One region of the Paenibacillus phoenicis genome, then DNA from elsewhere that is predicted to be linked to it. Evidence: riboswitches for the same ligand, from Rfam matches in the RefSeq annotation. Region 1 holds a riboswitch; each other region holds the start of a gene.
The links. A riboswitch is a leader RNA that binds a small molecule or an ion and turns the genes downstream of it on or off. The one in region 1 is predicted to bind thiamine pyrophosphate.

Region 1 (2,263 bases):
CTCGCCCAGCACCTGCCCGTCCGGTCCAAACAACACGACGCGGTCAACGAGACCCAGTGCCGTCAACTCCTCGATCCGGTGCTCCACGATAATCAAGGTGCGATCCTCGGCCACCTTGGCGATCGCTTGCCAGATTTGCTCGCGGCCCTGCGGGTCCAGCAAAGCCGAAGGCTCATCCAGCAGCAGCACCTCCGGATCGCCAAGCAGCACCGATGCGAGCGCCAACCGTTGCTTCATCCCTTGGGACAGCGAATCGATCGGCACATGGATCTCAGGCAGGTCCAGGCCCACCTTGGCCAATGCGGCCTGCATCCGCGCGGGCATATCCTGCTTCGGCACGCCTAAATTTTCTAAGGCAAAAGCCAACTCCTCATCCACATAAGGCATACAAAACTGCGTATCCGGATCCTGGAACAGAAAGCGCCACGACGAGGGAAGCTGCTGCGCGGACGTGCGCATCGGAATCTCTACCAAGTCTGGAATGATGCCGCTCAGCACCTGGAGCAGCGTCGATTTGCCGCATCCGCTGGGACCCAGCAGCAGCACATGCTCCCCGCGCCGCACCGAGAAATCCAAATCCTTAAACACAAACCGGTCTTCACCCGGGAACTTGAGCCGCAGCTCCCGGACCTCAGCTGCCGTCGTTTCCTTCCGCATCAGTCATTCAACGCCGCATAGTCTTTCGGATCAACCGGTCGCAGCAGCGTCGTAACCCCTGTCGCCTCTACGGCCTTCACGACGGCATAAGCGAAGTACCCGCAGATCAGCGCCGAGCTGACGGCCCGCATCGCATATTTGGCGGTCAAGAGCCATGGCTCGTAATCCTGCACATATCCGTAGAAGAAATCCGGGATAACCGAACCCACGGCAGCTCCGATCCCGGCTAATGCAGCAACGGAGCCGGAAAATTTCCGATACCGGAACGCAGCGAACACCAGCTCCGCCCCTAAGCCTTGCAGCACGCTGTAAAGAATCAGCTGAACTCCCCATTCGCTGCCGAACAAAATTTCCACATGGGCCGCAGCGACCTCCGCGATCAACGCCACCCCCGGTTTGCGGATCAGCAAGAACACCAGCGTTGCAGCCAGGAACCACATTCCGTACACCAGTTCATCGGCCTGGAAGAACAGGGGGGAGAACAAATTGTACACCGAGCTCCAGAAGTGATACACCACGCCCAGCACCAACGAAACCAACACCGTCACCAGCACATCGCTTAGCTTGAGGCCACGCCCCGTTCTTTTTTGAACAACCTCCGACATCTTCATCTCTCCTCTTGATCATTTGGTTTAAATCCTCGCATCGTAAAAAAAACCGCCTGAATAAGCTCAGACGGCGGTCAGGTCACGGGGGCGCACGTAGGCACAAAAAGTCCCGGACGATCGATTCTCTACGCTGGCATTATCCAGATCAGATTAACGGTCCGCGGCGCAATATGCCGCTATCTCAGCCTGATTCGCTCAAGCCCCCGTATCCCTATGCGATTGATATAAACATACACCAACTCCGCCCAGGCATCAAGCCTAAATTTGTACAAATCTGTAAACTAGGAGTTACCCGTCCTGTATTGATTTCGGCCTGATTCTGTGTCAAGATAAGCGGAAGTGGCAACGAATTCATCAATACCAATGCAGCATTACTGGACAGACTAGGAGGATGCGATTTGGCCGCGACATGGATGAAATGGATGACAGAGCTCTCCTCCCGGAAATGGTTATCCCGGTTGATGGGCAAGTTCTCCCATTCGGGGGTTAGCCGAGCAATGATCCCTTTTTTCGCAAAATCGTATGGCATTCCGCTGCATGAAGCGGAGAAGGAGCTTCGGGAATATCGCACGTTAAACGAGTTCTTCACCCGCAAATTAAAGCCGGGCATGCGCCCGCTGCACGCGGAGCCGGGAGTGATGATCAGTCCAGTGGACGCGCTGATTACGTTTATGGGCGAGGTGCAATCCGGCACGATCTTGAACGTCAAAGGACAGGATTATTCCTTGGAAGCGCTGCTGGACGGCTCCCCTCGTGTAGAATTGTACAAACACGGTTACGCCTTTGTTCTTTATCTGAGTCCTACCGATTATCACCGGATTCACGCACCCGTGACGGGCAAGAAGCTGGAATGCGAGCACATCAAAGGCCGGGTCTACCCGGTGAACGATTTTGGCATGCGCCATATGAAGAAGGTGTTGTGCCGAAACGAACGCTTGATCACTTACATTTCCCACGACTATGGGGAAATCGCCCTCGTGAAGGTCGGCGCGATGAAC
Region 2 (2,263 bases), 1.1 Mb from region 1:
ACTACGTCGTTCTCCTTGCTCCAAACGAGCGGCAGTGCGGATGTCGTCATCGATGCGGTGAAAAAAGCGGAAGACGACGATAGCGTGATCGTCCGTTTCCATGAATATAAGGGCGGCCGGGGCCGCGTCCGGTTACACGTCGGAGTGCCCGTGGCGTCCTGGCAGGAAACCGACCTGATGGAACGTCCGGCCGGAGAGCTGTCCTCCGCAGATACGATTGAGCTGACAGTGACGCCTTATGAAATCAAGACGATTCGTCTTCAGTTGAAATAAAGATGGGCGAAACGGGCGCCTCCTCAGTTGTCGGAAGTGGGGGCGCCTGTTAGCGTTTCAATATCGTTAGAACCATAGAAAAATAAAACCACCAGAATAATGATCACAATCCATTCGGAAAAACCTTCGCCGTCAAATTGACCCATGTGGCAAACCCCCGTAATCGTAATTAAGTTCAAAGCGTACAATCTCCATTTGGCGTCCGCTGAAATGAACAGGCATTTGGAGCAACTCCGGCTTACGACAACGAACGCCAGCATTAGGAGGAACTGTCCGCTTTTTTCTTCATGGCATTAATGATGTCGTTGATGGTGAGATCCCCGTTTTCATTGAGGAAATTCAGCAGTTTATCGGCGTTCGCGTCGCTGCTGATCGTTTTGTACTCGCCAACCAAGGAGACGAACATGGTCGCGTTTCGGTATAACTGGACGGAATCCACGCGTAGTTTGCCGGAGAGCAGCAGCGCAGCTACGGTGTATTCCGGGGTTTTAGGCCGGAAGCCGCCTTTTTTGCCGTTCTTCTTGCTGGAAGACGAGGACTTGTTCTTTCCGGCTGAGTTCATGGCTTTACCTTCCTTAACTTGATGGAGTCCAGTTGCTTGTCATGCGGAACAGGTCGAACCGATCCCGAAATCGATCCTAAATCGATTCCTAGGAGTGCCCTGTTATTTATGCTATGCAACCGCGCGGGGTTGGTGTAGACGAAGAGACGCAAACGATCCACCTATTCCACCATCTGGACGGGATTGACAATCCAGGCAGGGACCGGTAGAGTAATAATTGAATTGCATAGGAAATCCACTAGGGGCGCCGTCATCGGCTGAGACAAGAGATCATCTTGGACCCTTTGAACCTGATCTAGTTCATACTAGCGTAGGAAAGTGGAGCCGGCCCCAAGTGACATGCGCTTAGGCTGCCATGAGTATATCGGTATGCCTAGGGTTCATCCAGCCGCTCCCTCTACGGAGCGGCTTTTTTGCGTGCTCTGGCAGCTCGGTTTGCCGTTGTCCTCTCAGAGGATTTCCTTGCCAAAATTTGTGGAGGTGGAGAAGTTGGGATTTTCTCAAGAGTTGCGTAGGAAGGCGGACGGAATTTATCAAGCGATATTTGATCATCCCTTTGTCAGAGGTATTGCGGAAGGCCGGTTACAGAAAGAACAGCTCATTCATTACGTCAAGCAAGATTTTGAGTATCTGAATGCTTACATGCGAATTTACGGGATCGCGATTTCCAAGTGCCAGACCCGCGAGGAGATTGCGTTGTTCAATCAACAGATCGATTTCATTTTAAACAGTGAGATTCATCCGCATCACAATTTTTGCCGGGTGGCCGGGGTGAAATTTGAAGATTTGCAAGGCTTTCCGCTAGCCCCTTCGGCTCATCATTATATCCGTCATATGCTGACGGTGGCCCACGAAGGAAGTTTGGGAGAAATATACGCCGTGCTCCTGCCTTGTCCGTGGACTTATCTGGAGATTGGCAAGAAGCTGTTGGAGGAAGTGCAGCCGACGCCGGAGCATCCGTACTATGAGTGGATCACTTTCTACGGTCAACGGGCAGGAGGCGTCACAGAGAAGTTCATGCGGGCGTTGGACCAATGGGCGGAAACCGCCAATGCGGCGGAGCGTCAACGCATGACCGAGCATTTTTTGCAGAGCTGCCAGCTCGAATATCTCTTCTGGGATATGGCGTATCGGTTGGAAGATTGGCCGGTTGCGGTGCCGGTGCTTCAGCTGTAACTCCGCGCCGATTCGCTATCCATCCATGCCCAAAGCCAAATGATCGAAAGAGAGGTTGAACTTATATGAGTTTGCTGGAAAAAGAGCTATCCGAAGTGCTGCAAAAGGTGCAAAATACGAAACCGCTCGTTCATAACATCACGAACGTGGTTGTCACGAATTTTACGGCGAACGGCTTGTACGCGCTTGGCGCGTCGCCGGTCATGGCGTATGCGCCGGAGGAGGTGGCCGATATGGCCAAGATCGCCGGCG
Region 3 (2,263 bases), 1.7 Mb from region 1:
TCTGCGCCGCTTCTTCCGGATGGTCGATCGCATAATTGTAACCTTTAGACACGGCCCGCATAAAAGCCTTTACCAGCTCGGGGTTGTCCTTGACCGTCTTCTCGTTTGTCACGAGTACCGGGGTGTAGTAGTCCAGCTTCTCGGAGAAATCCTTGACATACAGCATGTCGATCGGCTCGCCCCGCAGCTCGGCCTCAATGCCTGTCCAGGCGTAGAAAATCCAGGCAAAATCAATATCCCGCTTCACTGCCGTAAAATAATCGGCATCCCCGATATTAACGAATTTCACCTTGTTGACATCAGCGCCTTGCAGGTCCATGATCGATTGGATCACCGCTTGTTCCACCGGAGAGCCCCAGCCGCCGTAGGCTTTGCCTTCGAAGTCTTTAGGCGATTTAATATTCTTGTCTACGGGGGCAGCGAAGCCGGACGTATTGTGCTGAATGATCGCGGCAATCGAGACGAGCGGGACGCCTTGGATCCGGCTTTGAGTTACGTTCTCCTGCACGCTGACGCCAAACGGCACCTCTCCGGAGGCAACCATCGCCTCAGCACCGCCGGAACCGGGCAGGAGGATGTCCACATTCAGCCCTTCCTCGGCGAAATAGCCTTGATCCTTGGCGACGTAAAGCCCGGTGTGGTTCGTATTCGGGCTCCAGTCGAGCACGACTTTAACATCTTGCAGCTCTGTGTTAGAACCTTGATTTGGTGCGGCGGCTTCGGTATTTTGCCCGCTTGGGTTTCCGGCTTTCGCCTTCCCGGCGCTGTTCCCATTCGCTCCGCCGCAGGCGGACAATATCAGCAGCAAGCAACCGAGAAACATGGCCAGTGCGGTACGTACTTGAACTTTCACGACTTCTACTCTCCTTCGTTGGTGTAGATTTCCGCAGCTTGTTCTTGGTATAACCCTGGATGTGCGTCCTTAAGCGTAACTTCCAACTTCCGGATACAAAAAAACGTCCCGGATCCGGGACGCAATAGGCAATGGAAATGACATGTAAAATAAGTTCATCACCATGGTATGGCTCCCTACGCTGGCATTATCCAGATCAGGTTGAAGGGTCAGTATCTTGGAGGGATACACTCTCAGCCGGCCAATTCCAGCACCCCTGAACAATATGACTGCAGATTACATCTGTCATTATAGTTTTCGCCAACTGGATTTGTCCAGTCTTTCCGGACCAGCTTGCAAAAACCAGGGGATTTGCTTTTTATCTGGCAAAAGGATATAATGAGTTCAAATCATGGTTTTGAAAGAGGATATCATTCACGCATTGAAAAGGGTGTCACTTTATAAAACTGGAACTTTTTTCAATGTGTGAATTTTTTTTATACAAGTGGTGCATGTTCAATAAGGGTCAGCCTTTATTGAGCGACTTCTGTTAAAAAAATGAATCATGTTAATCTTGAAACAGGAGGTATTCCCCATGGAAACCGGAACAGTGAAATGGTTTAACGCTGAGAAAGGTTTTGGCTTCATCGAAGTGGAAGGCGGAAATGACGTATTCGTTCATTTCAGCGCAATCACCGGCGAAGGCTTCAAAACCCTCGACGAAGGCCAACGCGTACAATTCAACGTGGTTCAAGGCAACCGCGGCCCGCAAGCCGAGAACGTTGTAAAACTGTAAGTTAGTTAGGAACTGCTCTTAATGCGTGCTCGCATTAAGGGCAGTTTTTCTTCGCGAAGATCATTCATGAGGTTAATTTTTCAGAAGTCCGCTTCTGATGGTACATATAAAGCTGCAACAATTACATCGATTCACCTGGTTGGAACGTTCACCTTGAAGAGGAGGGGAATTTATGAACTACCGTAAAAAGACGTTAGAGGAAATTCCTGAGGAAAATACGCCGGTATGGACCTGCACTAGCGATGACTGCAACGGGTGGATGCGGGACAATTTCACCTTTGAATATAGCCCCGTATGTCCGCTCTGCTCGTCCGAGATGGTCATGGGGATGCGCATGCTCCCTCAACTGAGCAATCCAAGCTCCGATCAAAGATCGTCGTCCAAGAAGGCATAGGCGAAAGCTGCTGCCGGAATCGGAGAGCGCGGTGAGCAACAACAGCCGTATTCGCTTCATGCGAGTACGGCTGTTGTTGTATTCATCCGGGTGATAGATTGGAAAGTGATGTAAAAATAAAATCTCCATAAAAGGATTGCATCTATATAGAAAATTTAATATGTTTGAGGTGCTGCAACGGTTTCGTGAATCATGAGGAGGCGGTATTCCCGGTCATTGCCCGGTATTGCTTGAGCATATA

Region 2: it holds a riboswitch for thiamine pyrophosphate, as region 1 does, so the genes downstream of both, tenA (thiaminase II) here and U9M73_RS12695 (ECF transporter S component) in region 1, are expected to answer to the same signal.
Region 3: it holds a riboswitch for thiamine pyrophosphate, as region 1 does, so the genes downstream of both, U9M73_RS20520 (ABC transporter substrate-binding protein) here and U9M73_RS12695 (ECF transporter S component) in region 1, are expected to answer to the same signal.

What each region holds. Positions count from the first base shown of each region.
Region 1 is NZ_JAYERP010000001.1:2,693,477-2,695,739, forward strand. Features, by position in the region: gene U9M73_RS12690 (ABC transporter ATP-binding protein) at 1-657, opposite strand, end outside; gene U9M73_RS12695 (ECF transporter S component) at 657-1,262, opposite strand; TPP riboswitch at 1,371-1,482, opposite strand; gene asd (archaetidylserine decarboxylase) at 1,664-2,263, shown strand, end outside.
Region 2 is NZ_JAYERP010000001.1:1,629,708-1,631,970, reverse strand. Features, by position in the region: gene U9M73_RS07690 (alpha-mannosidase) at 1-273, shown strand, start outside; gene U9M73_RS07685 (hypothetical protein) at 297-419, opposite strand; gene U9M73_RS07680 (hypothetical protein) at 533-835, opposite strand; TPP riboswitch at 1,066-1,169, shown strand; gene tenA (thiaminase II) at 1,325-2,011, shown strand; gene thiM (hydroxyethylthiazole kinase) at 2,077-2,263, shown strand, end outside.
Region 3 is NZ_JAYERP010000001.1:4,388,184-4,390,446, forward strand. Features, by position in the region: gene U9M73_RS20520 (ABC transporter substrate-binding protein) at 1-823, opposite strand, end outside; TPP riboswitch at 1,009-1,121, opposite strand; gene U9M73_RS20525 (cold-shock protein) at 1,428-1,628, shown strand; gene U9M73_RS20530 (cold-shock protein) at 1,801-2,022, shown strand; gene U9M73_RS20535 (CcdC family protein) at 2,213-2,263, opposite strand, start outside.